DNA from 4 places in the Priestia sp. TRM10 genome. Region 3 is predicted to be linked to each of the others. Evidence: predicted binding sites of a transcription regulator. Region 3 holds the regulator's gene; each other region holds the start of a gene.

Region 1 (6,248 bases), on a different contig from region 3:
GCCTTGATTAATTGAAAGATTTGATGAGCCACCATCGTATCGATAATGAGTACTCCAGATAAATCAATTAAAAGATGATTTACTTGTTGATCTGAACATTGCTGTAAAGTATTTTCCATTACCTTCTGAGCACGATCAGTATCAATATCTCCTACAAGAGGGAGAAGAGCGAGCTCTTCACTAAGTGAAATAATCGGGGAACTTAATTCATGAATCATATCCTTTTGAGCAGCTAGACGTTCTTCCGCATATTTATAACTTTCTTTTGAAAAAGCTAAAATCACACGATTAAAGGTTTCAATAATCTTACGATTCCAGCCGTTAATCGTTTCTTGCGAATAGGTCTCTTTGCTCGTTTTTACAAATTCTTGTATATAATCTAAATACTGTTCTTGATTATTAAAGAACTCTCGCAATATTAAGTGAGTTGGTGTATGTTGATGTTCTTCTTCCCGGGAAGTCTCATGAATCCATTTATTGAAAGTAGATAAAAACTCATCCTTAGAACATGTTTCATCAAAGACTCTACAAAAACGTAAATGAAACTCATAATTTTGGTTCTTTACCATCTCAACAACTTCAGGGTCATCAGATGCATACACACCAGATGAATTGTCTTTGTCTAAAGCTTCATACCATTGTTCAGTCAATAAGCGTGTTCTTTCTAATAAAAAATGATATAGTTGGTTATTTTGATCCATCTTTACATACTCTCCTCATTTCTTTCTAAAAACCTTAAACATGTATTAAGTATATATGTTTTAACCTGTTTTCAACAACTATAAGAGGATAGCTTATAATAAAAGCTCCTCATTTTTGCTTAAGACTGATAAACTAGCATAGCTAACAACAAAAAGCATAGCTAACAGGGCTATGCTTTTGTCTTCTTTTTTTAAGAACTGATGAATTAGGTTATTTATTATCTTTTTTAGAAGTGATCATCTCTTGATTTGGCTTTTGCAGTCTGAATTGAGAAAGATAGTGATATACTCCATCTTCATCACATGTAAACTCTGTTACATCATCAACAATTTCTTGAATAGAAGCCGATGCATTCTTCATTGCTACAGCATGGCTAGCAAATTGAAACATTGGTAAATCATTATTACTATCCCCAATAGCAAGAATTTCATCCGCAGCCAATCCAAAATGATTTAACATCTGCTTGATCCCTGTTGCTTTATTTACATTTGCAACCATTACTTCGACATTGTGATTGGAAGAAGTAGAAGTCGTAAAATCTATTTCTTTCTTTAGTTCGTTGAGCTCATCTTTCCATTTATTAATATGTTCTTTTGTTCGTGAAAAGAAATAGAACTTCGAAAATTCACTTCCCTCAACGTCATCTTTCCAAGCAATTTCTTCTTTAAGAGCATTCTTGCGTGAAAGCCACTCATTAATTTCAACACTGTCTGGCTTTGGCTCTCGAATTTCTTCTTCCACGTATTGTTTATCTTGTTTTAATGTCATACGTTGAGCATCATATGGGAAAAGCTCATAGTACACCTTGTTTTTTCTCGCTTTTTTAATAATCGTTTCTACCAGCTCAAGGGAAAGAGAATGTTTAAATACGGCCTCTCCGTCTACATATCCTGCCATACCATTTGACGTAATACATCCATCAACTTTAAATCCTTCTGGCACTAATTCTTCTATTTCATCAAAGGCTCTTCCTGTAGCAATAAAAACAAATATTCCTTGAGCCCGCAAGTCATCAATAATTTCTTTTGTTGCCATACTCACCTTATTATAGCGGTTTAAAATTGTCCCATCCATGTCTAAAAATATTGCTTTAGGTTTTAAAATCATGCCTATTCCCCCTATATGTAAAAAAGCTTACCTCGCAAGTATAAGCTTTTCTATTTATAACCTCAAGAAAACCAACCAAATACTGATGGAGATTTGGATTATTCAAGAAAGCAGTTATTGTAAAGTAAGAATCTAAAAGTTATAGTATTCATCTCACAGAATTATCTGATTATACTGAAAGGAACGAGATAAAAATGAAAATCAGTCAAAAAAATGCAGAACATTATATTTGGGGAGATCAATGCGATGGATGGCGTTTAGTAAATCAAAAAGATTTAAGTGTTATCCATGAACGTATGCCCCCTAATACCGCTGAAGTACGCTATTACCATACAAAATCTCGACAGTTTTTCTTTGTATTAAAGGGAACTGCTACATTAGAAATAGATGGACAATTAGAAAATATAACACCACTTGAAGGAGTAGAAGTTCCTCCTCATGTTGCCCACCAAATGATGAATCGCTCTGACGAAGATGTTGAATTTCTTGTTATTTCTCAACCAACAAGCAAAGAAGATAGAGTCCAAATTTAAGGGTACTGATCCTATATTCCACAATTAATGACCAGGTAAATTTTAACACAAATTAAGAGTTCTAGTATGATATAAGGAAAAAATTTAATTTCTATATGGATGCATGTTTGTTTACATATTTAGCTTACTTTCTTGCAGTTTCTCAAAATCTTGCTTTAACAAAGAATACATATATAAATCATCAAATTTCCCACATGTGAACTCATAATTCCTCAATAACCCTTCTCTAATAAAACCTTTTTTTTCTATTAATTTCTGTGAAAGTATATTAGGAGGCTCTACTAAAGCTTCTATTCTTTGAAACTTTAAATCTTTAAACCCATACCTTATGACAGCCTCCAATGCCTCACTCGCAATTCCATGCCCCCAATAATCTCTATTTAATTCATAACCAATTTCAGTTCGGTAATGCCCGGGAACTCTATTAAGAAAGCCGCAACTCCCTATAACTTCATCTTTTCCTTTTAAAGTGATTCCCCATCTTATTCCCGTTTGTTCATTTAGTATTGATTGATACCAGGAAATCTCATTTAAAGCCTCATTGATGGTTTGAAAAGGTGCTAAACCGTAATATTTCATTACTTCTTCATCAGACAGATATTTTAAAATATCATTTGCATCATCTTTTACAATTTCTCTTAATAACAGCCTATTTGTTTCAATGAATGGAAAGTTATTAACATCTTTAGTCATATAAATTCCCCCATCTCATATTTGTTCTTATCTTTTTAATTATAAATATTTCTAAACATCTCGCATCTTAATATATAAGTTTACCCTGTTTAATCGCCATTAGTGAAAAGTTAAGATGTGTTGATATTTATAGAATCCCCAGCTGGTTCTCTCTCTTCACATACTATAAACAGGGATGACTGAAGCGTAAATAAAACAACCTAGTAGTAGATAAGAAATATTAAAATTGTGTTGAATGTTACCTCTTATCATGCGGATAATTTTATCTTCTACAAATTAATAAACTAACAGACTCCTAACTTAAAGCTCAAAAAATGGTTATTTTATACTTCATTTTAAGGATTATGGAATACACCCAATTTTTAATAGGTTGATAAAGGAACATTTGTTCTTATATAATAGAACAAATGTTCTTTTTCAAGGGGTTATTTTTATGGATTACAAGCATCTACCAAACAGAGTCATTATGTGTATTGATATGAAGTCCTTTTTTGCTTCCGTTTCTTGCGTAATACGACGGTTAGATCCTTTAAAAACAAAACTTGCTGTTGTAGGAGATACAAAACGGTCAGGATCTATTGTGTTAGCCTCTACACCGTTATTAAAAAGAGAAGGAATTCAAACAGGAAGTCGCCTCCTCGATATTCCGAAAAGGAAAGATATTTATGTTGTGAATCCTTCTATGGAGCGATATGTTAAAGCTTCCAACTATATTTCAAGTCTAGTCTTACAATATGTTGCTCCTGAAGATTTCCATGCATATAGTATTGATGAGTTATTTATTGACGCTACAGCTTCTTTACATCTATTTGCTCGAACACCAGAGGAGTTAGCTCATAAAATAATCCATGAGATTTATCAAAAGACGCGGCTGGCAGCTACAATTGGAATTGGTTCGAATCTCTTACTCGCTAAAATTAGTTTAGATCATGAAGCAAAGCATAGCCCAACAGGAGTCGCTTATTGGCGCTATGAAGATGTTCCTTTTAAGTTATGGTCCGTTCATCCGATGAAAGATTTTTGGGGAATTTCATCCGCTACAGAAAAACGATTAAACAGGTTAGGCATTTATACGATCAAAGAACTAGCCCTATCTTCTAGAGAAATGTTAAAAAAAGAATTCGGTGTCCTAGGGGAAGAACTCCATCAGCATGCTAATGGCGTTGATTATAGTCGTATCTCAGAGATATACATTCCTCGATCTCGTTCATTTGGGAAGAGTCAAATTTTATTTCGTGATTATACAAATCGAAAAGAAATTGAATTATTGCTATTAGAGCTATTAGATGATATATGCTTTCGCTTACGAATGCATCAAGTAGTCGCTCAAACGATTCATTTATACATTGGTTATAGCACACAAAGAGGTAGAGGATTTTCAAGACAAAAGAAAATGGTAAGAGCCTCCAACTTAAGCCAAGATATTTTCCCCTATTGTTTAACAATCTTACATACATATGACAACGGAATGCCTATCCGCTCTATTGGCATTTCATTATCGAATACAAGCATTCAACAAGAAGAACAAATGAGCCTGTTTGAAGATAGCAATCAGCGCGAAAAAGCGTATGCATTAGCCAAAACGATCGATGAGATTCGTCTTCGTTATGGGAAGAATAGTCTTCTGCGCGCTTCAAGCTCTCTCGATTATTCAACCGTTCGTTATCGAAATAGCTTAATGGGAGGACATAAAGCATAAAGGAGGATGATACGATGAAAGACAGAGGAATGAAAAAATGGAGAGCTTTTGCAAGCATACCTGAACAATACATAGGATTACAAGAAATTATAGATAGGCAATTAGAAATACCTAAGCCTCTTTTAACAGAAGATCAAATGGGGCAGATGAATCAAGTATTGGTTGAAGCTTTACATACGAATCAAAAAGTATATCTAACTTGCTACAAGCATGGAAAACACATCACGGAAACGGGGTTCATTCAGTTTGCTGATCCCTCTAGAGACCTCTTTATGTTCACTGATAAAAACTCTAAATTAAAGAGAAAAGTGAAATTAAGTGAAGTGATGAATATTCAGTTTGTCTAACCAAAAAACTATTTTCTAAAGTAGCTTTCTCTTTATACAATGAATACGGAGAAAACAGTACTTATCACTTGAAATTTGACAAAAAAATCATTTTATGCTATAATTTACAAATAATAAACTAACGTATATAATAGGATTCTCCTGGCCAGGAGAATCCTATTTTTTTGTTCTAAATTGAAGGAGCGGGTTTGCGTGAAAAAAGATGAATCCAGTTTAACTTCATTGATATCTACTTTTGGCAGAGCTTATCACAGTCAATTTGATACCCCTAAAATCTTTGACGACTACCTAGCTAAAGAGTTAATTTCGCAACAAGAGTTCAGTAACATTAAAGAGAATATGATTCAAGGAATACATTTCTTCAACAAAGATATAGCACAGAAACTTAAAGGAAATGAAGAAGAAATATTAAAGTGGATCACCCAAGTTCAACTTTCTCCAACACCCTTGGCCCGTACTGCATATTGCGAAAAGGTACTACTAAATGAAATAGGGTTAGGGCTAGAACAATATGTCATACTTGGAGCTGGATTGGATACTTTTTGTTTTAGACATCCAGAGTTGCAACCTCGTGTAGAGATATTTGAAATTGATCACCCTTCTACACAACAATTTAAAAAGTCCCGTTTAAAACAAGCTAAATTTGAAATTCCGAGTAATCTTCACTTTATTCCTATGGACTTTACTCAAACGTTCTCTTATCAATCCCTAATAGACGAAGGATTTGGTCACAAAAAAACGTTTTTTAGTCTTCTAGGGGTTTCTTATTATTTAACAAAAGAAGAAATTTCAAGCTTAATCAATCATTTATTTGCTGAAATTCCAGCAGGAAGTTCCATTGTCTTTGATTACGCGGGTGATAACCTTTTTAAAGAAAAAGGATTGTCCAATAGAGTTGAAAACATGATCAAAATGGCTGAAGCAAGTGGAGAACCTATGAAATCCTGTTTTTCCTACAAGGAATTAGAGCATATGTTAGAAAAATCAGGATTACTTATTTATGAACATCTATCTCCCTCTCAGATTCACGAGCTTTATTTTTCCAACCGAGGAGATTACTTATCAGCTTTTGAAACGACTCATTTTCTTCATGCTGTAAAAAGGTAAATCATCCATAAAAAGAATAATAGTTCTTCACGAATGTGAATCTAAAAGGCTCCTTTGCGT
Region 2 (6,248 bases), on a different contig from region 3:
GACAATTTATCAAGTGGTGCTGTTATGTATGGAGACTTAGGTATTAAGGAACCAAACGTTGTTAAGGAAGTGTCAAGTAAAGGAGATGCAAACTGGCTTCCTGTTTCTCTTGAAAAACTAGCACAGCTTGACGCAGATCACATTTTCCTCATTAACAGTGATAAAGAATCAGGATCAAAAGCATTAGAAGATCCTCTATGGCAAAACATCCCTGCTGTTAAAAATGGCAATGTTCACGAATATGGACAAGATGCTAGTTGGCTTTATACAGGGACAATTGCAAATAAGCAAATCGTTGATAACGTTGTAAAAGATATGACAAAATAAGAAAAGCCTGGTGATTATTTATCACCAGGCTTTTTTCACTCTTCTATTTTTAACACTAAATTATCTCATCCTCTCATTTAAAATCTCAAATTCCCCCTCTCTTTTACACCTGATATCCTAGCCAATGTGAAAACCCATCAACAAATACAGAAAATAAAAAAAGATGATATAATAGTGAAAACCTAGCGAAAAGGTCGTGATATCCCACATCTATGATTTTCTACTCACCAAGATTTAGCTTTTTTGCATTTAATTTTCAAACGATATTGAAGGGTGCTAATTTTATGAACAATTTAAATCGCAATATGGGTACTTTTTCGCTTATCATGGTTGGAATTGGCTCAATCATTGGTTCAGGATGGCTTTTCGGAGCTTGGAGAGCTGCTCAAATAGCTGGTCCAGCCGCTATTTTCTCATGGATTATTGGTATGATTGTTATTGGTATGATTGCTCTTTCTTATAGTGAACTTGGTGCAATGTTTCCAGAAGCTGGAGGGATGGTCAAATATACGCAATACTCACATGGCTCTTTCCTAGGATTTATCGCTGCTTGGGCAAATTGGATTGCTATTGTTTCTGTTATTCCTGTTGAAGCAGTTGCTTCAGTTCAATATATGAGTTCATGGCCTTGGGAATGGGCGCAGTGGACAAGCGCTCTAGTAAAGGAGGGAAAACTTACAGGTAAAGGATTACTTGTTGCAACAGCCCTTTTACTTGTTTACTTCTTCCTAAACTATTGGACAGTGAGTTTGTTCTCGAAAGCGAACTCGCTTATTACCGTTTTCAAAATTATAATCCCAGGATTAACAATTGGCGCTCTGTTGTTTGTTGGCTTTAATAGTGGAAATTTTACAGCAGGAGACAGCATTGCACCTAGTGGATGGGCTAGTGTTCTAACGGCTGTTGCAACATCTGGAATTGTATTTGCTTTTAATGGTTTCCAAAGCCCTGTTAATATGGCTGGTGAAGCTAAAAATCCAGGTAGATCTATTCCAATTGCTGTTATTAGCTCTATCTTAATTGCTACTGTAATTTATGTACTTCTTCAAGTAGCCTTTATCGGCGCTGTTGATCCTGCAGCAATTGTAAACGGATGGAGTCACTTGAACTTCAATTCACCGTTTGCCGATTTGGCAATTGCGTTGGGAATTAACTGGCTTGTTATTGTACTGTATGCCGATGCTTTTGTGTCTCCTTCAGGTACAGGAATTACGTATACAGCAACAACAGCTCGTATGCTTTATGGAATGGAAAAGAACAAGTACTTGCCAAGCTTCATCGGTAGGCTACATCCCCTTTATGGGATTCCTCGTCAAGCAATGTTTGTAAACTTAGGCGTATCTTTAATTTTCTTATTCTTATTCAGAGGATGGGGAGTGTTAGCTGAAATTATCTCAGTTGCAACCCTTATTTCATATTTGACAGGTCCAATTACTGTTATGACGTTACGAAAAATTGGTAAAGATTTATACCGACCACTTCATTTAAAAGGATTAAGCATCATTGCACCACTTGGTTTCATTTTTGCTTCCTTAACTCTTTATTGGGCACGTTGGCCGTTAACAGGACAAGTTTTGTTTATTATCTTAATCGGATTTCCAATTTATTTTTATTATCAAGCCAAAAATAACTGGAAAGATTTTAAGAGGAATTTCAAAGCTGGAGCTTGGATGGTTGTTTATCTTCTCTCAATGGTAGTCATCTCTTGGCTGGGAAGCGAGAAGTTTGGAGGACTAAATATTATTAAGTACGGATGGGACATGCTTCTAATTACTGTACTTTCTCTTTTCTTCTACACTTGGGCACTTAAGAGCGGCATTGAAAGTGAATCTTTAGATGAAGGGCGCAAAGTGAATGACGCCTTACGTGCAGCTCAAGAAGAGCGTGCACATAAAAAATAAACAGATAGTTCATCTTATTGATTATTATACTATTGAACTTTCAGGAGATTCATTTTCTTCTTACCTTCTTTTCTCTAAGAGAGAAAAGAAGGTTTTTTATTAGGTTAAGACTATTCTTCTCCTCTATATTTGTTATCACCAGGAAGATTTTTAATATGCTTCCAAGCTACAATAGCGTCTTCTCTTCCCCTACCCTTATTTTTTGGGTCGGAAAAATAATCTCGAATAAACTGATTGTATTGAAACTGAGATCCAATCTTTGATTGATAAGTTGGATCTTTTTTACGCCTCTCCTCTTCCAACCAAGCTTCTATTACATCTTGATATGTCTTTCCTACATTATTTTTAAAGTAATTTTGTATGTAAGTAGAAAAATGGAAGTTCGAAAGGTGAAGCTTAAAAAATGCCCTCACTTTCTGACTACACCTGTGATGTTCCGTAATGACCGTTTCAAGACTTAACTCTTCATCTAATGAATGTACTGTTCTTCTCTTTACTGGCTTTACAATTCCCCCTTCCCTCAGAAATATGCCTATACGCTCTGTTATCTCGTCTTTCGATCCTGATGCACTTAATCCATTATCACGGCAAAATGACTGCAGTTCTTTTTTAAGCCAATAAAAATCTCTAAATTTATGTTCTGGTAAACCTTTTGTTAAGGGCAGCCTTTCCATGCTATCCCTCCTCTCCATCTACTATTATAGAACAAATGTTCCTCACCGTCAGTTTTAATATGGAAAATTTATCTTTTTAAATCTATAATTTGTCTTATACACTACACTTTCTTTAAAAGGAGGGAAAACATGAAAATCACAAAAGAGAAACAAAAACTTTGGGAGCTTCTTGGTGATTTGCCTGAGAAAAATAAAATCTCTGTCACAACCCTTTTTGAGCGAGAGATGGAAACCTACATTGTAGAAGAACTTTTACTATCTCTAAATGGTAGAGAAAATGTTCCTGCTTATTTCGTTAAACCAAAAAACAAAGCCAAGAAAAGACCAGCTGTGCTTTTTAATCATTCACATGGCGGCCTGTACGACATGGGAAAGAAAGAACTCCTGAAAAGTAGTCCATATTTATATGAAGAAGCATTTGCCAAAACATTAACAGACTTAGACTACAATGTGCTTTGCCTTGATATGTGGGGCTTTGGAGAAAGAGCAGGGAAAGCTCAAACAGAGATTTTTAAGGAGCTGCTTTGGAATGGTGAAGTTTTATGGGGAATGATGATCTATGACAGCATAAGAGGAATTGACTACTTATTCGAACGAGAGGATGTTGATTCTACCCGCATTGCAACAATGGGCATGTCAATGGGCGGATTAATGGCATGGTGGGTTGCTGCCTTAGATGAGCGTATTTCAGTTTGTATAGATATTACAGCACAAGTAGAGGCTAGAACACTGGTAAAACAGAGACGGCTTGATTCCCATGGCTTCTACTCCTATGTTCCTAGCCTCCTTAAACATTTTGAAACAGCCGAGATTCAATCTTTCATTGCGCCTCGACCACACCTAAGTCTTGTAGGAGAACATGACCTGTTAACTCCTTATGATGGACTTTCAATTATTGACGAAGAATTAAAAAGAATTTATAAAGAGATGGGGCTAGCTCATCATTGGAAAATGAGTTGTTATCCCTGTGGTCATATCGAGACAGCTGGAATGCGTGCTGAAGCTTGTGACTTTTTAAAGACGTATTTGTAAAAAATAAAAGCAGCCTTATATAAGGCTGCTTTTGTTAAGCAAAGTCTTTATAAAGAGCAATAAAGGCCTCTCTTGAACGTTCAATCTGGTCAAGAGATACACTAAAAGATAATCGGAAATACCCTTTTACTCCGAATCCGCTACTTGGGACAACTAAGATTTTATATTTTTCAGCTGCATGCTGACAAAATGCTACTTCATCTTCAATTGGTGATTTTGGGAAAACAAAGAAACCACCTTTTGGCATCATAAAGTTAAAACCTGCTTCTTGCAGAATATCTACAATTAAATCACGACGTTTTTTATATTCGCTTGCATCTACTTTTAAGTTATCCATGCTTGCAATTGCCCGTTGCATTAAGACCGGCGCGTTTACAAACCCGAGTGTACGATTGCAGTATACAAATGCAGCAGTAAGAAGGTCCACACCAGGTGTATCGTTATCTAGAACAAGATAACCTAAACGTTCACCAGCAATTCCTAAATCTTTGCTGAAAGAGCTGGCTAAAATGATATTATGATATGCTTTAAATGGATCTGCAAGCTCTTCATCATAAATAAGCTGGCTATAAGGCTCGTCAAATAAAACGTAAATGCTTTGACTGTTTTCTTTTTCACACGCCTTTAGAAGCTCGCCTAGCTCATTAACATTTTCTTGTGTAAGAGCCGTTCCTGTTGGATTATGCGGGGTATTTAAAATAAGCCCTTTTGTTTTTGGAGTAATGGCTTTTTTTACAGCTTCAATATCAATCTCAAATTTCTCTGTTAGTGGACAGCTAACTACCTTTCCACCGTTGTTTTCAATATATGCTTTGTACTCAGCAAAATAAGGAGCAAGAACAATGACTTCTTCACCTTCATTTAAAATACTTCGTAAGGCCACATTTAAAGCTCCCCCTGCTCCCACGGTCATCACAACGTGCTTTGAGGAGAAGTTACCAGAGAAACGTGAACTGATAAACTCAGATACTTTTTCCCTTGCTTCTACAAGTCCTTGGTTTGGTATGTATCCGTGGCCTCCTTTTTTCACTTCTTCACGCAGCGCTTCTGTGAATAATTTTGGTGGTTCAACAACTGGATTACCTAATGAGAAATCAAAAACTTGATCTTCTCCAAACTCTTTCTTTAAACGGTTTCCCTCATCAAAAAGCTTACGAATCCATGAGGAGTTTTCTAGATTTGCCACAATTCGTTTTGATAAATCTGCCACTCTAATCTTTCCCTTCTGCTTAAAATCGTTCTTACTTAAAAATATCTTAAATTTCCTTTTTCCACAACATACCCTATATCTTTTCTATAAATTTAAATGAAAATTCAGTCTACTATTTACTCTATTAATTATAGGGAAGTCTTCAAAAAAATACTTAAAATAGGTATTTTTATTTATATTCATTCTACTTAAAGTTTCACTTTTTATTATTCTTCATCTATCATCAAGAAACTTGGACAAAATGGCGTCAATGTGATTTCAAGACTCATGGGGCTTATTCTGGCTGTGATGGCTATTCAAATGATTGCAGAAGGAATTAAAGGATTTTTTCCTTCTCTTTAAAAATAGAAAATTTATGATCTATTCCCCCATAATAAAAAAAGGAGAAGCAGCCGGGAACTGATTCTCCTTCTTTTTTATTTTACTTGAAGCTCAGCTATCATATCTTCCAACCGCTCTTTCTGAGCTTGAAGCTCTTCTACCGATGGCTGATAAGAGAGCTGCTGACTTCCGCCAAATGAATTCTTTGGCTGAACAAGATGCTGTAATTGCCCGCCATTTTGCTCGTAAAGACGGCATCCTACAGCTCCAACAACAGTTCCTGATACCAAGCCCATTAGAAAATCAAAGATAATTATATGTTTACTCCCCATTAATTTTATATATATAAATTCATATTATAAAGAAAAATATATGAATTTCCGTCCAACTTATACCTTATATTGTCTGTTTTTTCTTTTAATATTTTCTCATGTTTTACATTACTTCCAGCATACTATGAATAAGGAATTTTTTTACGGGAATAATTGAGAATGTATTGAGAAAGTGGACAAATTAGCACAATTTCATAGAAAGCGCTTTTATAAGCTATATAAGCGCTTTTTTTGCCCTTTTTTCCAACTCCTTTTCTTGACAATACTTGAATATAACATTAATATACCCGAGTAGTCTATAAAATTTTTTCAGCAAAAAACAGGGCTGTTTTTTTAGCTATTAGAACAATAAAAGCACTATTTTTAGGTTACTTACTATTTTAAAAAGGAGCGAGGAAATATGATAGCAAGGGAAGAAAATCTCGTTACAACAGAACAACGAACTTCTTGG
Region 3 (6,248 bases):
CACAAGCATTGTTGGTTGATCAGTAGATTCAATTGCTAAGCGCCATGCTGCTCCAACTTCCATTGCATCTGCTGGACGCAATACAGAAAGATGAGGCATTGCACGGAATGATGCAAGTTGTTCAACAGGCTCATGTGTTGGACCATCTTCACCAACAGCAATGCTATCATGTGTGAACACGTATGTTACAGGTGTTCCCATTAAAGCTGAAAGACGAATTGCTGGACGAAGGTAGTCAGAGAATACGAAGAACGTACCGCCAAATGGTTTTAAACCGCCATGTAAAGCTAAACCATTTAAAGCTGCTCCCATTGCAAATTCACGAACACCGAACCAAATATTACGTCCGCTGTAGTCTTCTGCTGTAAAGTCACCAGAATTTTTAATTGTTGTTTTGTTTGAACCAGCTAAATCAGCAGAGCCGCCGAAGAAAGATGGAATGTTTTCAGCAATCGCGTTTAGCACGTCTCCTGAAGATGCACGTGTTGCAACTTCCTTACCAGCTTCAAAGCTTGGTAAAATGCTGTTCCAGTCTACGTCTACTTCGCCTTTTAAAGCTTTTTCAAACTGCTCAGCAAGCTCGCCATACTGCTCTTTGTATTCTGCAAAAAGCTTGTTCCATTTTTCTTCGCTTTCTTGTCCTTTTTGAACAATTGTACTTTCAAAATGCTCGTACACTTCATCAGGCACATGGAAATCTTGTTCAAATGTCCAGCGATAAGCTTCTTTTGTTAGCTTCATTTCGTCTTCACCAAGTGGTGCACCGTGAACACCTGATGTACCAGACTTGTTTGGAGAACCATAACCAATTACTGTTTTCACTTCAATTAATGTTGGACGTTTTGTATCTTTTTGTGCTTCTTCAATCGCCGCATTAATTTCTTCAATGTTGTTTCCGTCTTCAACACGGATAACTTGCCATCCATATGCTTTGAAACGATCTTCTACGTTTTCAGAGAATGAACGATCAAGTTCACCATCTAATGAGATGTCATTAGAATCATAAAGAACAATAAGACGACCAAGTTGTAAGTGTGCAGCAAGTGAAGCAGCTTCGCTTGCAACCCCTTCCATAAGGTCTCCGTCTCCACAAATCGAATATGTATAGTGGTTTACGATGTCAAAGTTCTCTTTGTTGTAAGTTGCTGCTAAATGTCTTTCACCCATAGCCATACCTACAGCCATTGCGATACCTTGTCCTAGTGGACCTGTTGTTGCTTCAACACCAGCTGTATGACGGTATTCTGGATGTCCAGGCGTTTTACTTCCCCATTGACGGAAGTTTTTGATTTCGTCCATTGATAGATCATAGCCTGAAAGGTGTAGAAGGCTATACAGAAGCATTGATCCGTGACCTGCTGATAACACGAAACGATCGCGGTTAAACCATTCAGGGTTTTTCGGATTATGATTCATAAATTTTGTCCATAAAGCATATGCCATTGGAGCTGCGCCCATCGGCATTCCAGGGTGTCCTGAGTTTGCTTTCTCAATTGCATCAATAGAAAGTGTGCGAATAGTAGTGACTGATAAATCTTCAATACGTTGTGACATTTTCTTTCCTTCCTTTCTGCTAACAAAAATCTAATAATAACTCTATCATACTAATATTGCCTTGATTTGTACAACAATTCAATAGCAATTATATCATTTCTCATTAACGCTGTTTTCACTCATAAAATACACAAAAAGGCCAGAGTATAGCACTATTTCTCCTCTAACCTTTTTATGATAACCCATTAATTTAATTTGTTACGTTTTTGACTCTCTTTTAGCTTTTTCGGTGTAACATCATTGCCTTCTGGATCGACAATTTTGACCGAATGTAAAGAATTGGTCATTGATTTACGAAAAGTTTGTAAATATTCTTGTCGTAAATTTTTTTGTTCAGAAGCTTCTTTTTCTGTTAAACCTTCTGTTTTTGATTTGTTTGCAAGCTCATTAATTCGAGCAATTTTATCTTTTGATAACATTGTATTCTCCTTATAAAAAGTTCTCGTTTATGTACATATCGTACAAAAGAGAGGGTAAATTAGCAAGTAAGTTACCTTATTCTATTTCAATGTCCATTTTTTCATTCTCTTCTTGTTCTTTCATATGTTCCTGATAGCGACGGTGAACTGTTGCTTTGCTAACATCATACCCTAATCCTCTTAGCGTTAAAGCAATATCATAAAACGTCAGCTTTTTAGCTCGAAGTCTTATAATGTCTTCAATAGGAACTTCTTTTTTATCTCGTCCACCGCTTGTTCTATTTTTTAAGTTTAGTTCAGGTTTATATCCGTTTTCTACAGCTCTCTTCATTCCCCGCTTAATTTTAAAGCGAACAATTTGGCGCTGATATTCTTCAACAGCAGCTAAAATATTTAAAACCATTGTGTCACTTTCAGATAAATAAAGCTCACCTTGTTCATTCAACGTATAAACTTTAGCACCCGCTTTTTTCAGCTCATGCATAAGCGCTACTTTACTGTTGCCACGTCCAAGTCTTGTATCATCCTGTACAAGAAGCACATCTCCTTTTCCTTCTTGAAAAAGAGTGAGTGCTTCAATAATTCCATCACGTTCAACGTCATATCCACTATGACGCTCTTCAATAACTTTTATAATTTCAAAACCGTGCTTTTTAGCAAGCTCTTCTAACTCTTCTCTTTGCCTTATTAATGATGTTGTTTGACTTTCTTTTTCCGTGCTTACCCGACAATAAATAATCGCTCTCATATTTCGCCCCTACACAGTGTTTTTAATCTATTATTTCATGAAAGAAAAGAAAACAGCAAGAATCTATTACTGTGTTTTAGCAACAAGCGCATTGTTTAGTTTTTCTTTTAAAACTGGAATATAAATTTCTTCGCCTTCTTTGAGGTCTTTCTTCTCTATATTGTTCTGCTTCTCGACCCAATCTATAAAATCAACGGTTGAAAGCTGATGATTCCCTTGATACTCGTTCGCTAATCCCCAAAGCGTGTCACCTGCTTTAACGGTAACAATCGCATATTGATCAAGCTCTGGCTCTTTTGACACGTTTAATATAATAAATGAAAAAAGTGCAAGTCCTGCAAAAAATGTGACATAGTATGTAAGTGAATTAGTCCTCGTTTTCATCTTTCTCCCACCTTTAAGAATGTATGTTCGGAATATATGTTCTTATTTTATCTCTTTCATTCTTTTATTGTCAACGGATTTTTTTCGAACTTATGTTTGTATCTATGAAAAAACCATGTTATAATCCTAGTAAGATTGAGCTAGATTTGAGGTGAATCCCAATGACAAAGTTATCGAAGAGACAGCAACAGATTTTGAGTCATATAAAAGAATGTGTAAAACTTAAAGGATATCCCCCGTCAGTACGCGAAATTGGTGAAGCAGTCGGACTTGCATCAAGCTCAACGGTTCACGGGCACTTAGCTCGCCTTGAAAGCAAAGGATTAATTCGACGTGACCCTACAAAACCGCGTGCAATCGAGATTCTGGACTTAGATCAAACAAACGATGTTCAAAAAAATAATGTTATTAATGTTCCGGTTATTGGTAAAGTAACAGCAGGACAGCCTATTACAGCTATAGAGAACATTGAAGAATATTTTCCGTTACCTGATAAATATGTGGCTCCTGATGAGCACGTATTTATGCTTGAAATTGTTGGAGATAGTATGATTGAAGCTGGAATTCTAAATGGCGATATGGTAATTGTGAGACAACAACAAACAGCAAGCAACGGCGATATTGTTGTTGCTATGACAGAAGAAAATGAAGCAACAGTAAAACGTTTCTTTAAAGAAGAAAACTATATTCGTTTACAACCTGAAAACGCCACAATGGCTCCTATTATTTTGAACAATGTTTCAATTTTAGGAAAAGTTATTGGCGTATATCGCTCGATTCATTAGAAGGCGTAAAAAATCCCTCTTACTTATTTAAAGAGGGATTTTTTACGCTATGTAGTGATCATGTACAACCTTCGCACTCGTAATAATGATCTTTTGCTTCAATAACTTTGATCAATTTGCCAATCTTCACATCATCTTCATCTGTGAACTCAATATCTGCCACGCGCTCTAGAATTTGAGATGCTGCCTCTTCTTCACTTTGCGCAACAACGCTAAATTCTCCTTCTTTCTTTAGCGAAAGCACTTCGTATTGAAATAAATAACGATTCATTTTCCCCTCTCCTTTCCTATAAAGTATATCCTAATATACACTAGCAGAAAGAATGCGCGCAAGAAATCTGATTACGCTCTTTCTCTTCTGAGATGCCAAACAAAGAAAAGTTTGATACAATGTTTGCTTAAGAGTACAAATGCTACTGGCATCATGATAGAGAAAGTGGTGAAAAGCACATTGGAAAGAACCGAAAGAACAAGAAATAGAAAAAGAAGACGTCGACCAAGATGGGGCCGCATTATTCTAGCGCTCATCCTTCTTGTAGTCGTCGCTGGAGGAATTTATAGCTTTATTCAATATAAAATAGGACTCTCTGAAGCTCAAGATGGAAGTTTCGCAAAAGACGGAGAGCTTTATGATGACTTTAATGGCTCACTTCCTAACGACGGAAAAATGAATGTCCTTTTGCTTGGAAGTGATTCACGAGGTGAAGATCACGCTCGTACAGATTCTATCCTTATTGCACACTATGATCAAGACGCAAAACAACCTAAAATCGTTTCCCTTATGAGAGACATGTATGTTGACGTTCCAGGACACGGAAAACAAAAATTAAATTCTGCCTTTGCTTTTGGAGGACCTGAGCTTTTACGTAAAACAATTGAAGAAAACTTCGGTGTTGATATTAATTACTATGCTGTCGTAGACTTTCAAGGCTTCCCAAAAGTCGTGGACGCGATTGCTCCAGACGGTATTACCGTAACCGTTGAAGAAGAAATGTCTTCTGGTATTGGTATGACCCTTCATGAAGGAAAACAAACATTACATGGTGATAAACTTCTGGGCTATGTTCGCTTCCGTCACGATAGTTTAAGTGATTTTGGACGTGTTCAACGTCAGCAAGAAGTGCTAACAAAACTGAAAAAAGAAGCCGCAAGCATTGGCAGTGTCTTCAAACTTCCAAAATTGCTCGGTCTTACAGATCCGTATGTTGATACAAACATTGATCAAAAAACACTTCTACTCCTTGGAAAAGACTTTGCTACAGGAAGCACTAAGGAAGTTAAAACACTTCGCCTCCCTCTTGACGGTACATTTGAAAATGCCCGTGAAGACGTTGGAGCTGTGTTAAGTATTGATAAAGAAGAAAATAAAAAAGCTCTACAAGAGTTTCTTGATTAAATGAAGGAAGACTCACATTTTCACAATGTGAGTCTTTTTTTATACCAATTAATCTTTTAGAACATATATTAATAGGAACACAAATAACTTCTGTTGTATTTTCTAACAATGCTTTTTATACTTTAATGAGAGTTTCTAAAAAACAGGAGGCATGAATATGGGGGAATTTGAACGTCATAGCACTTTTTTTTCGGGTTTTCTAAACAGCAACTATTTGCGTGAAAAAGATAAACACATTTATAAAAACGAAACACCTCTTTATAAATTTAACATTATTGGTGCCGGGATGATTGGGCATGAGCATATTAAAGCAACAATGTTAGAAGGACGTGCTTCAGTTCATGGCATATATGATCCTAACCAAAAAAGTGTCAAAGAAGCCCTTCATATGATTGAGGAAAACTTTCCGGGTCATATTGTACATGTTTATGATAATTTAAAAGCAGCGTGCGAAGATCCTGATGTTGATGGACTTATTATTTGCACCCCAAATTATACACATAAAGAAATTGTGGAAGAAGCGATGAAATCTGGAAAACATATTTTACTTGAAAAACCAATGGCAACTACGTTGAAAGATGCATGGATCATTCAACAATGGGCTGAGTCTTATCAGAACGTTTTTCAAATTGGTTTGCAATATCGCTACAAAGCGCTTTATCAAGAAGCCCTTTATGAGACAAAAGAGCGCAACTCAATTGGAAATATAAAAACGATGATGATGACAGAACACCGCCTTCCTTTCTTAGATAAAGTCGAGCAGTGGAATAAGTTTTCAGAACTTTCAGGCGGAACTCTTATTGAAAAATGTTGCCATTACTTTGATTTATTAAATCTATTTGCAGATGCTAAACCCTTTTCTGTTTATGCAGTAGGTGGAAACGCTATCAATTTTAAAGACTTTCAATATGAAGGAAAGAAAGCTGATATATTAGATCATGCAAACATCATCATTATTTATG
Region 4 (6,248 bases), on a different contig from region 3:
AAAAAAAGGTGAGTTTTTTTATCACTGACCTTGGACAGGACATTATTATTGAAGTAGAGGATAATGGAGAAGGAATATCTGATGAACAGATTTCAGTTATTTTTCAATCAGCTTTCTCTACGAAAGGAAAAGATAGGGGATATGGATTAACAAATGTGAAGAGAGCTGTTGCTCACCTTCATGGGGAAATTGAAGTTCAAAGTGAGAAAGGAAAGAGGACTATTTTTACAGTCTATCTACCAAAAGAAATTAAAGGGGCATAAAAGGGGAGTCAAACATGTTACGAGTAGCAATTGCAGAAGACGATTTCCGAATCGCTGATATTCAAGAGAAATTTCTTTTAAAAATAGAAGAAACAGAGGTTGTAGGAAAAGCATTTAATGCAGAACAAACAATGGAGCTTTTGAGAGAGAATGAAGCTGATTTGCTTTTACTTGATATCTACCTTCCAGATCAAACAGGAATTGATCTTCTGCCTAATTTAAAGCAGGAGTTTAGAGACTTAGATGTGATCTTGATCACAGCAGCAAGGGAAAAAGAGTTATTAGAAAGAGCTTTAAAAATAGGGGTTGAGAACTATTTAATCAAACCTGTAAGTGCTGAAAAGTTTACAGAGGCAATTAAAAAATATAAAAAGAAGAAAGAAATGCTTCAATCTGCTGAAGAGATTGATCAAACGTTTGTAGAACTTTTCTTCCAAGGTATCCACGAAGCTTCAGTAGCTGAGAAGCAGCTTCCTTCTGGAATTGATCCACTGACGCTAGAGAAAATCACTAAAGTTATGAATCAATTTCATAAGGGGGCTTCAATTGAAGAAGTAAGTGAAGCAATGGGGGCTTCTCGTACAACAGCTCGACGTTATTTAGAATACCTTGTATCCATTCAACGGCTAAGAGCAGAATTAGAATACGGCATTGTGGGAAGACCGGAGCGGAAATACTACTTGATTGTGAGTGAAGAATGAGTGGAGGTATTAAATGAGAAAAATAATGCTGTTTATCAGTTTGTTTATGCTCGTTTATATATCAGGCTGTGCCGAGAAAGAAAACGACAAAGAAGCTTTTCCAACGCGTGAGTTAGAAATTGTCATACCAGGCGCCTCTACGGGAGGATGGGGACAGACAGCTAAAGGGATGCAGTCCATTCTAACAAACGAAAGCATTACAGATCAATCTGTTGTGCTTACTTCTCTTTTAGGCGGAAATGGGGAGAAGGGATGGAAGTATCTTCAATCACAAGATGGTCATTCTGTCGCAATGAATTCAAGTCTTCTTTTAACAAATAACCTTATTGGGCAAAGTGCTCTAACTTATCGTGATTTTACACCAATTGCAATGCTTTCCACGGAATGGGAAGTTATTGTTGTGAGCAAAAACAGTGATATTAAAGAAGTGAAAGATATTATTAAAAAGCTGCAGGAAGATCCTGCCTCATTAAAATTGGGTATTTCCCCTGGCATCGGAAATGACGATCATCTATCTTTTATTCAAGGCATCAATCAGTATGGAATCAATGGCGCAAAGCTTGATTTCAGTGTGTATGAAGATCGTTCGTCACTTCTCTCAGCATTACTTAAGAGGAAGCTTGATGTGACAATTATGCCTCTTTCTGAAGCAAAGCCATATTATAGAGAAGGAAAAATAAAAATGCTTGCTATTTCATCTGAGAAACGGATTGAAAACTTTAAAGAAGTTCCAACATGGAAAGAACAAGGTCTTAATGTTGTTTTTTCACATTGGAGAGGAGTAATGGGACCAAAGGGTATGACAGATGAGCAAATAAAATATTGGGATGAGAAGATTAAAGAAATGGTAGAGACAGAGGAATGGCAACAAATTCTGAAAGAGAACGAGTGGGAATCTTTCTATAAAAATCATGAAGAAACAAAAGTATTTTTGCAAGAAGAGGCCTTATTCTACAAAAAACTAGTAAATGGATTTTAATATTTGTATATTTTGAGGACGAAGGGAAACAGCCCCTTCGTTTTTTTGCATGTTTTAAAGGGAAAAAGGGAAAAGTGTGTACTACAAACAGAAAAAAGTTCGGTAAAAAATTACAAGAAAATGCGAACATATTTTTGGTTTTTCTTCATTTATTGTGATAAGATATTTCTATAATTTGTGTAAGAGCGGGGTGTTTAGTGTGGACAATCAGTTTGAACTTGTTTCTTCTTATCAACCTCAAGGTGATCAGCCTAAGGCTATTGATAAGCTTGTCCAAGGGATTAAAGAAGGTAAACAGCATCAAGTATTGCTTGGAGCAACAGGCACAGGCAAAACGTTCACTGTTTCAAATGTAATTAAAGAAATTAACAAGCCAACGCTTGTTATTGCTCATAACAAAACACTAGCTGGACAGCTCTACAGCGAGTTTAAGGAATTCTTCCCAAACAATGCTGTGGAGTATTTTGTTAGTTATTATGATTACTATCAACCAGAGGCGTATGTTCCTCAAACAGATACATTTATTGAGAAAGATGCGAGTATTAATGATGAAATTGATAAGCTTCGTCACTCGGCAACGTCTTCTTTGTTTGAAAGAAATGACGTTATTATCATTGCCAGCGTTTCTTGTATTTATGGTCTAGGTTCGCCTGAAGAATATAAAGAAATGGTTCTATCATTAAGAGTGGGCATGGAAAGAGAACGAAATGAGCTTTTGCGCAATCTCGTGGATATTCAGTATGAACGAAATGATATTGATTTTAAACGCGGTACGTTTCGCGTTCGTGGTGATGTAGTTGAAATTTTCCCAGTTTCAAGGGATGAACATTGTATACGCGTTGAATTTTTTGGAGATGAAATTGATCGTATCCGAGAAGTGGATGCTTTGACAGGGGAAATTATCGGTGACCGTAACCATGTAGCAATTTATCCTGCTTCCCACTTCGTTACTCGTGAAGAAAAAATGCGTGTTGCTATTCAAAATATCGAAAAAGAGTTGGAAGATCGTCTTAAAGTATTAAAGGATAACGGCAAGTTGCTAGAAGCGCAGCGACTAGAACAACGTACGCGCTACGATCTCGAAATGATGCGCGAAATGGGATTTTGTTCAGGGATTGAAAACTACTCTCGTCATTTAACGCTTCGTCCACCAGGATCAACTCCGTATACGCTTTTAGATTTCTTTCCAGATGACTTTTTAATGATTGTGGATGAGTCACATGTAACAATGCCACAAATACGGGGCATGTACAACGGTGACCAAGCACGTAAACAGGTTCTCGTTGATCACGGATTTCGGTTGCCCTCTGCTCTTGACAACCGTCCGCTTCGCTTTGAAGAATACGAGAAACATATTTCTCAAATGGTTTATGTTTCAGCAACGCCAGGACCTTATGAAATGGAAAAAGCACCAGAATTCATTGAGCAGATTATTAGACCGACAGGGTTGCTTGATCCAACAATTGACGTGCGTCCAATTAAAGGACAAATTGATGATCTCGTAGACGAAATTCGTCAGCGTACTGAACGAAATGAGCGGGTACTTATAACAACGTTAACGAAAAAAATGTCGGAAGATTTAACAGACTACTTAAAAGAGCTTGGTATTAAAGTCAACTACCTTCATTCAGAAATAAAAACATTAGAACGTATTGAAACAATTCGTGAGCTTCGCATTGGCACATATGATGTGCTTGTTGGGATTAACTTATTAAGAGAAGGGCTAGATATTCCAGAAGTTTCTCTTGTAGCTATCCTTGATGCAGATAAAGAAGGATTTTTACGTTCAGAACGTTCTCTTATTCAAACGATTGGTCGTGCTGCAAGGAACGAAAATGGTCATGTTATCATGTATGCTGACAAAATTACAAAATCAATGGACATTGCTATTAACGAGACAAAACGTCGTCGTGAAACGCAAATAGCTTACAACGAAGAACATGGTATAACTCCGCAGACGATTCAGAAAAAAGTACGTGATTCTATTCGAGCAACAATGGTTGCAGAAGATGAAGAACAGTATGAAAATCGTCCAGACTTGAAGAAGATGACGAAACGAGAGCGTGCAGAAGTTATTGAGAACATGGAAAGAGAAATGAAAGAAGCTGCAAAAGCGCTTGATTTCGAACGTGCCGCACAGCTTCGTGATACTATTTTAGAGTTGAAAGCGGAGGGATGATTGTCTTATGGCAACAGATCGCATTGTTGTAAAAGGAGCTAGAGCCAATAATTTAAATAATCTTGATGTTACAATTCCTAGAGATAAACTCGTCGTAATGACGGGTTTATCTGGTTCAGGGAAATCTTCATTAGCTTTTGATACGATTTACGCGGAAGGACAGCGTCGTTACGTTGAGTCTTTATCAGCGTACGCTCGTCAGTTTTTGGGGCAGATGGATAAGCCTGATGTGGATTCTATTGAAGGTCTGTCACCAGCAATTTCAATTGACCAAAAAACAACAAGTCGTAATCCGCGCTCAACAGTTGGGACAGTCACAGAAATTTATGATTATCTACGCTTGCTGTTTGCGCGCGTTGGACGTCCAACGTGTCCAAATCACGGTATTGAAATTACATCTCAAACAATTGAACAGATGGTTGACCGCATTTTAGAATATCCAGAGCGCACGAAGCTTCAGGTGCTCGCTCCTGTTATTGATGGACGTAAAGGTATGCATGTAAAAGTGCTTGAAGATATTAAAAAGCAAGGCTTCGTACGCGTTCGAATTGATGGAGAAATGTATGATCTTGGCGATGACATTAACCTTGAAAAAAATAAAAAACATACGATTCAAGTAGTTGTGGACCGTATTGTTGTAAAAGAAGGAGTAGAAACAAGGTTAGCAGACTCTCTTGAAACGGCACTTCGGTTAGGGGAAGGAAAAGTCGTTATTGATGTTATCGGAGAAGAAGAGCTTCTTTTCAGTGAACATCACGCATGTCCATATTGTGGTTTCTCAATCGGTGAACTTGAGCCAAGAATGTTTTCGTTTAACAGCCCATTTGGAGCTTGTACAAGCTGTGATGGATTAGGGGTTCGGCTTGAAGTTGATTTAGATCTTGTGATTCCAAACTATGATTTATCGCTCAAAGAACATGCAATTGCCCCTTGGGAGCCAACAAGCTCACAGTATTATCCACAGCTTTTAAAAGCTGTTTGTGTACATTATGGAATCGATATGGACATTCCTGTTCGCGATATTCCTAAGCATTTGTTAGACAAAGTGCTCTATGGGAGTGATAAAGAGCGCATTCATTTTCGCTATGAAAATGATTTTGGACAAATTCGTGAAAACGATATTGAGTTCGAAGGGGTTGTCCCAAACATTGAGCGTCGTTATCGTGAAACAAGCTCAGACTACATTCGGGAGCAGATGGAAAAATATATGGGAGAACAGCCTTGCCCAAAATGTAAAGGAAACCGTCTTAAGAAAGAAACGCTTGCTGTTTTAATTGATGGTAAGCATATTGGGAAGGTAACGAGTTTTTCTGTACAAGAAGCATATGAGTTTTTTGCAACCCTTAGTCTTTCTGAAAAAGAGATGCAAATTGCTCAAATGATTTTAAGAGAAATTACAGAGCGTCTAGGATTTTTAAACAACGTTGGTCTTGATTATTTAACGTTGAATAGATCTGCAGGAACGCTTTCAGGAGGCGAGGCACAGCGCATCCGTTTGGCAACTCAGATTGGTTCTCGTTTATCAGGCGTTTTATATATTTTAGATGAACCATCAATCGGACTTCATCAACGTGACAACGATCGTCTTATCGAAACAATGCAGAGCATGCGCGACTTAGGAAATACACTTATTGTTGTTGAACATGATGAAGATACCATGATGGCAGCTGATTATCTTATTGATATTGGACCTGGAGCAGGGATTCATGGAGGAAAAGTTGTTTCAGCAGGCACGCCTGAAGAAGTAATGCATGACGAAAACTCTTTAACAGGTCAATATTTATCAGGAAAGAAATTCATCCCACTTCCGACAGAGCGAAGAGCTGTTGATAAAGAGCGAATGCTTGAAATTGTAGGGGCAAAAGAAAATAACTTAAAAAATGTAAAAGTAAAGCTTCCACTAGGTTTATTTCTTGCTGTAACAGGCGTATCAGGTTCAGGGAAGAGTACGCTTATCAATGAGGTGCTAAGGAAATCACTGTCACAAAAGTTGAATAATGCGAAACAGAAGCCAGGGGAGCATAAAGAAATTAAGGGAATTAATCACCTTGATAAAATTGTTGATATTGATCAATCACCTATTGGTAGAACGCCTCGCTCAAATCCGGCAACATATACAGGTGTGT

Evidence for each region. The regulator LexA, encoded in region 3, represses DNA repair genes until DNA is damaged. The targets are predictions, from matches to a motif close to CGAACATATGTTCG.
Region 1: a site for LexA is predicted at 3,414-3,427, ahead of ACK3CR_RS14415 (Y-family DNA polymerase). Genes of this name have one in related genera too.
Region 2: a site for LexA is predicted at 2,931-2,944, ahead of ACK3CR_RS25730 (DUF6434 domain-containing protein). Genes of this name have one in related genera too.
Region 4: a site for LexA is predicted at 2,067-2,080, ahead of uvrB (excinuclease ABC subunit UvrB). Genes of this name have one in related genera too.

What each region holds. Positions count from the first base shown of each region.
Region 1 is NZ_JBJZOT010000013.1:608,090-614,337, reverse strand. Features, by position in the region: gene ACK3CR_RS14435 (STAS domain-containing protein) at 1-701, opposite strand, end outside; gene ACK3CR_RS14430 (Cof-type HAD-IIB family hydrolase) at 913-1,809, opposite strand; gene ACK3CR_RS14425 (cupin domain-containing protein) at 2,004-2,342, shown strand; gene ACK3CR_RS14420 (GNAT family N-acetyltransferase) at 2,454-3,035, opposite strand; gene ACK3CR_RS14415 (Y-family DNA polymerase) at 3,469-4,734, shown strand; gene ACK3CR_RS14410 (YolD-like family protein) at 4,749-5,081, shown strand; gene ACK3CR_RS14405 (class I SAM-dependent methyltransferase) at 5,274-6,188, shown strand.
Region 2 is NZ_JBJZOT010000018.1:37,112-43,359, reverse strand. Features, by position in the region: gene ACK3CR_RS25740 (iron-hydroxamate ABC transporter substrate-binding protein) at 1-327, shown strand, start outside; gene aimA (glutamate/serine transporter AimA) at 612-2,228, shown strand; gene ACK3CR_RS25730 (DUF6434 domain-containing protein) at 2,339-2,902, opposite strand; gene ACK3CR_RS25725 (dienelactone hydrolase family protein) at 3,032-3,934, shown strand; gene ACK3CR_RS25720 (pyridoxal phosphate-dependent aminotransferase) at 3,969-5,150, opposite strand; partial or broken gene ACK3CR_RS25715 (MarC family protein) at 5,346-5,486, shown strand; gene ACK3CR_RS25710 (hypothetical protein) at 5,561-5,761, opposite strand; gene cyoE (heme o synthase) at 6,198-6,248, shown strand, end outside.
Region 3 is NZ_JBJZOT010000015.1:493,093-499,340, forward strand. Features, by position in the region: gene tkt (transketolase) at 1-1,554, opposite strand, end outside; gene ACK3CR_RS19265 (DUF896 domain-containing protein) at 1,740-1,973, opposite strand; gene ACK3CR_RS19270 (YneB family resolvase-like protein) at 2,050-2,721, opposite strand; gene yneA (cell division suppressor protein YneA) at 2,788-3,105, opposite strand; gene lexA (transcriptional repressor LexA) at 3,267-3,890, shown strand; gene ACK3CR_RS19285 (hypothetical protein) at 3,949-4,161, opposite strand; gene ACK3CR_RS19290 (LCP family protein) at 4,315-5,286, shown strand; gene ACK3CR_RS19295 (Gfo/Idh/MocA family protein) at 5,444-6,248, shown strand, end outside.
Region 4 is NZ_JBJZOT010000011.1:279,543-285,790, forward strand. Features, by position in the region: gene ACK3CR_RS09730 (sensor histidine kinase) at 1-263, shown strand, start outside; gene ACK3CR_RS09735 (response regulator) at 278-964, shown strand; gene ACK3CR_RS09740 (tripartite tricarboxylate transporter substrate binding protein) at 978-1,943, shown strand; gene uvrB (excinuclease ABC subunit UvrB) at 2,143-4,122, shown strand; gene uvrA (excinuclease ABC subunit UvrA) at 4,130-6,248, shown strand, end outside.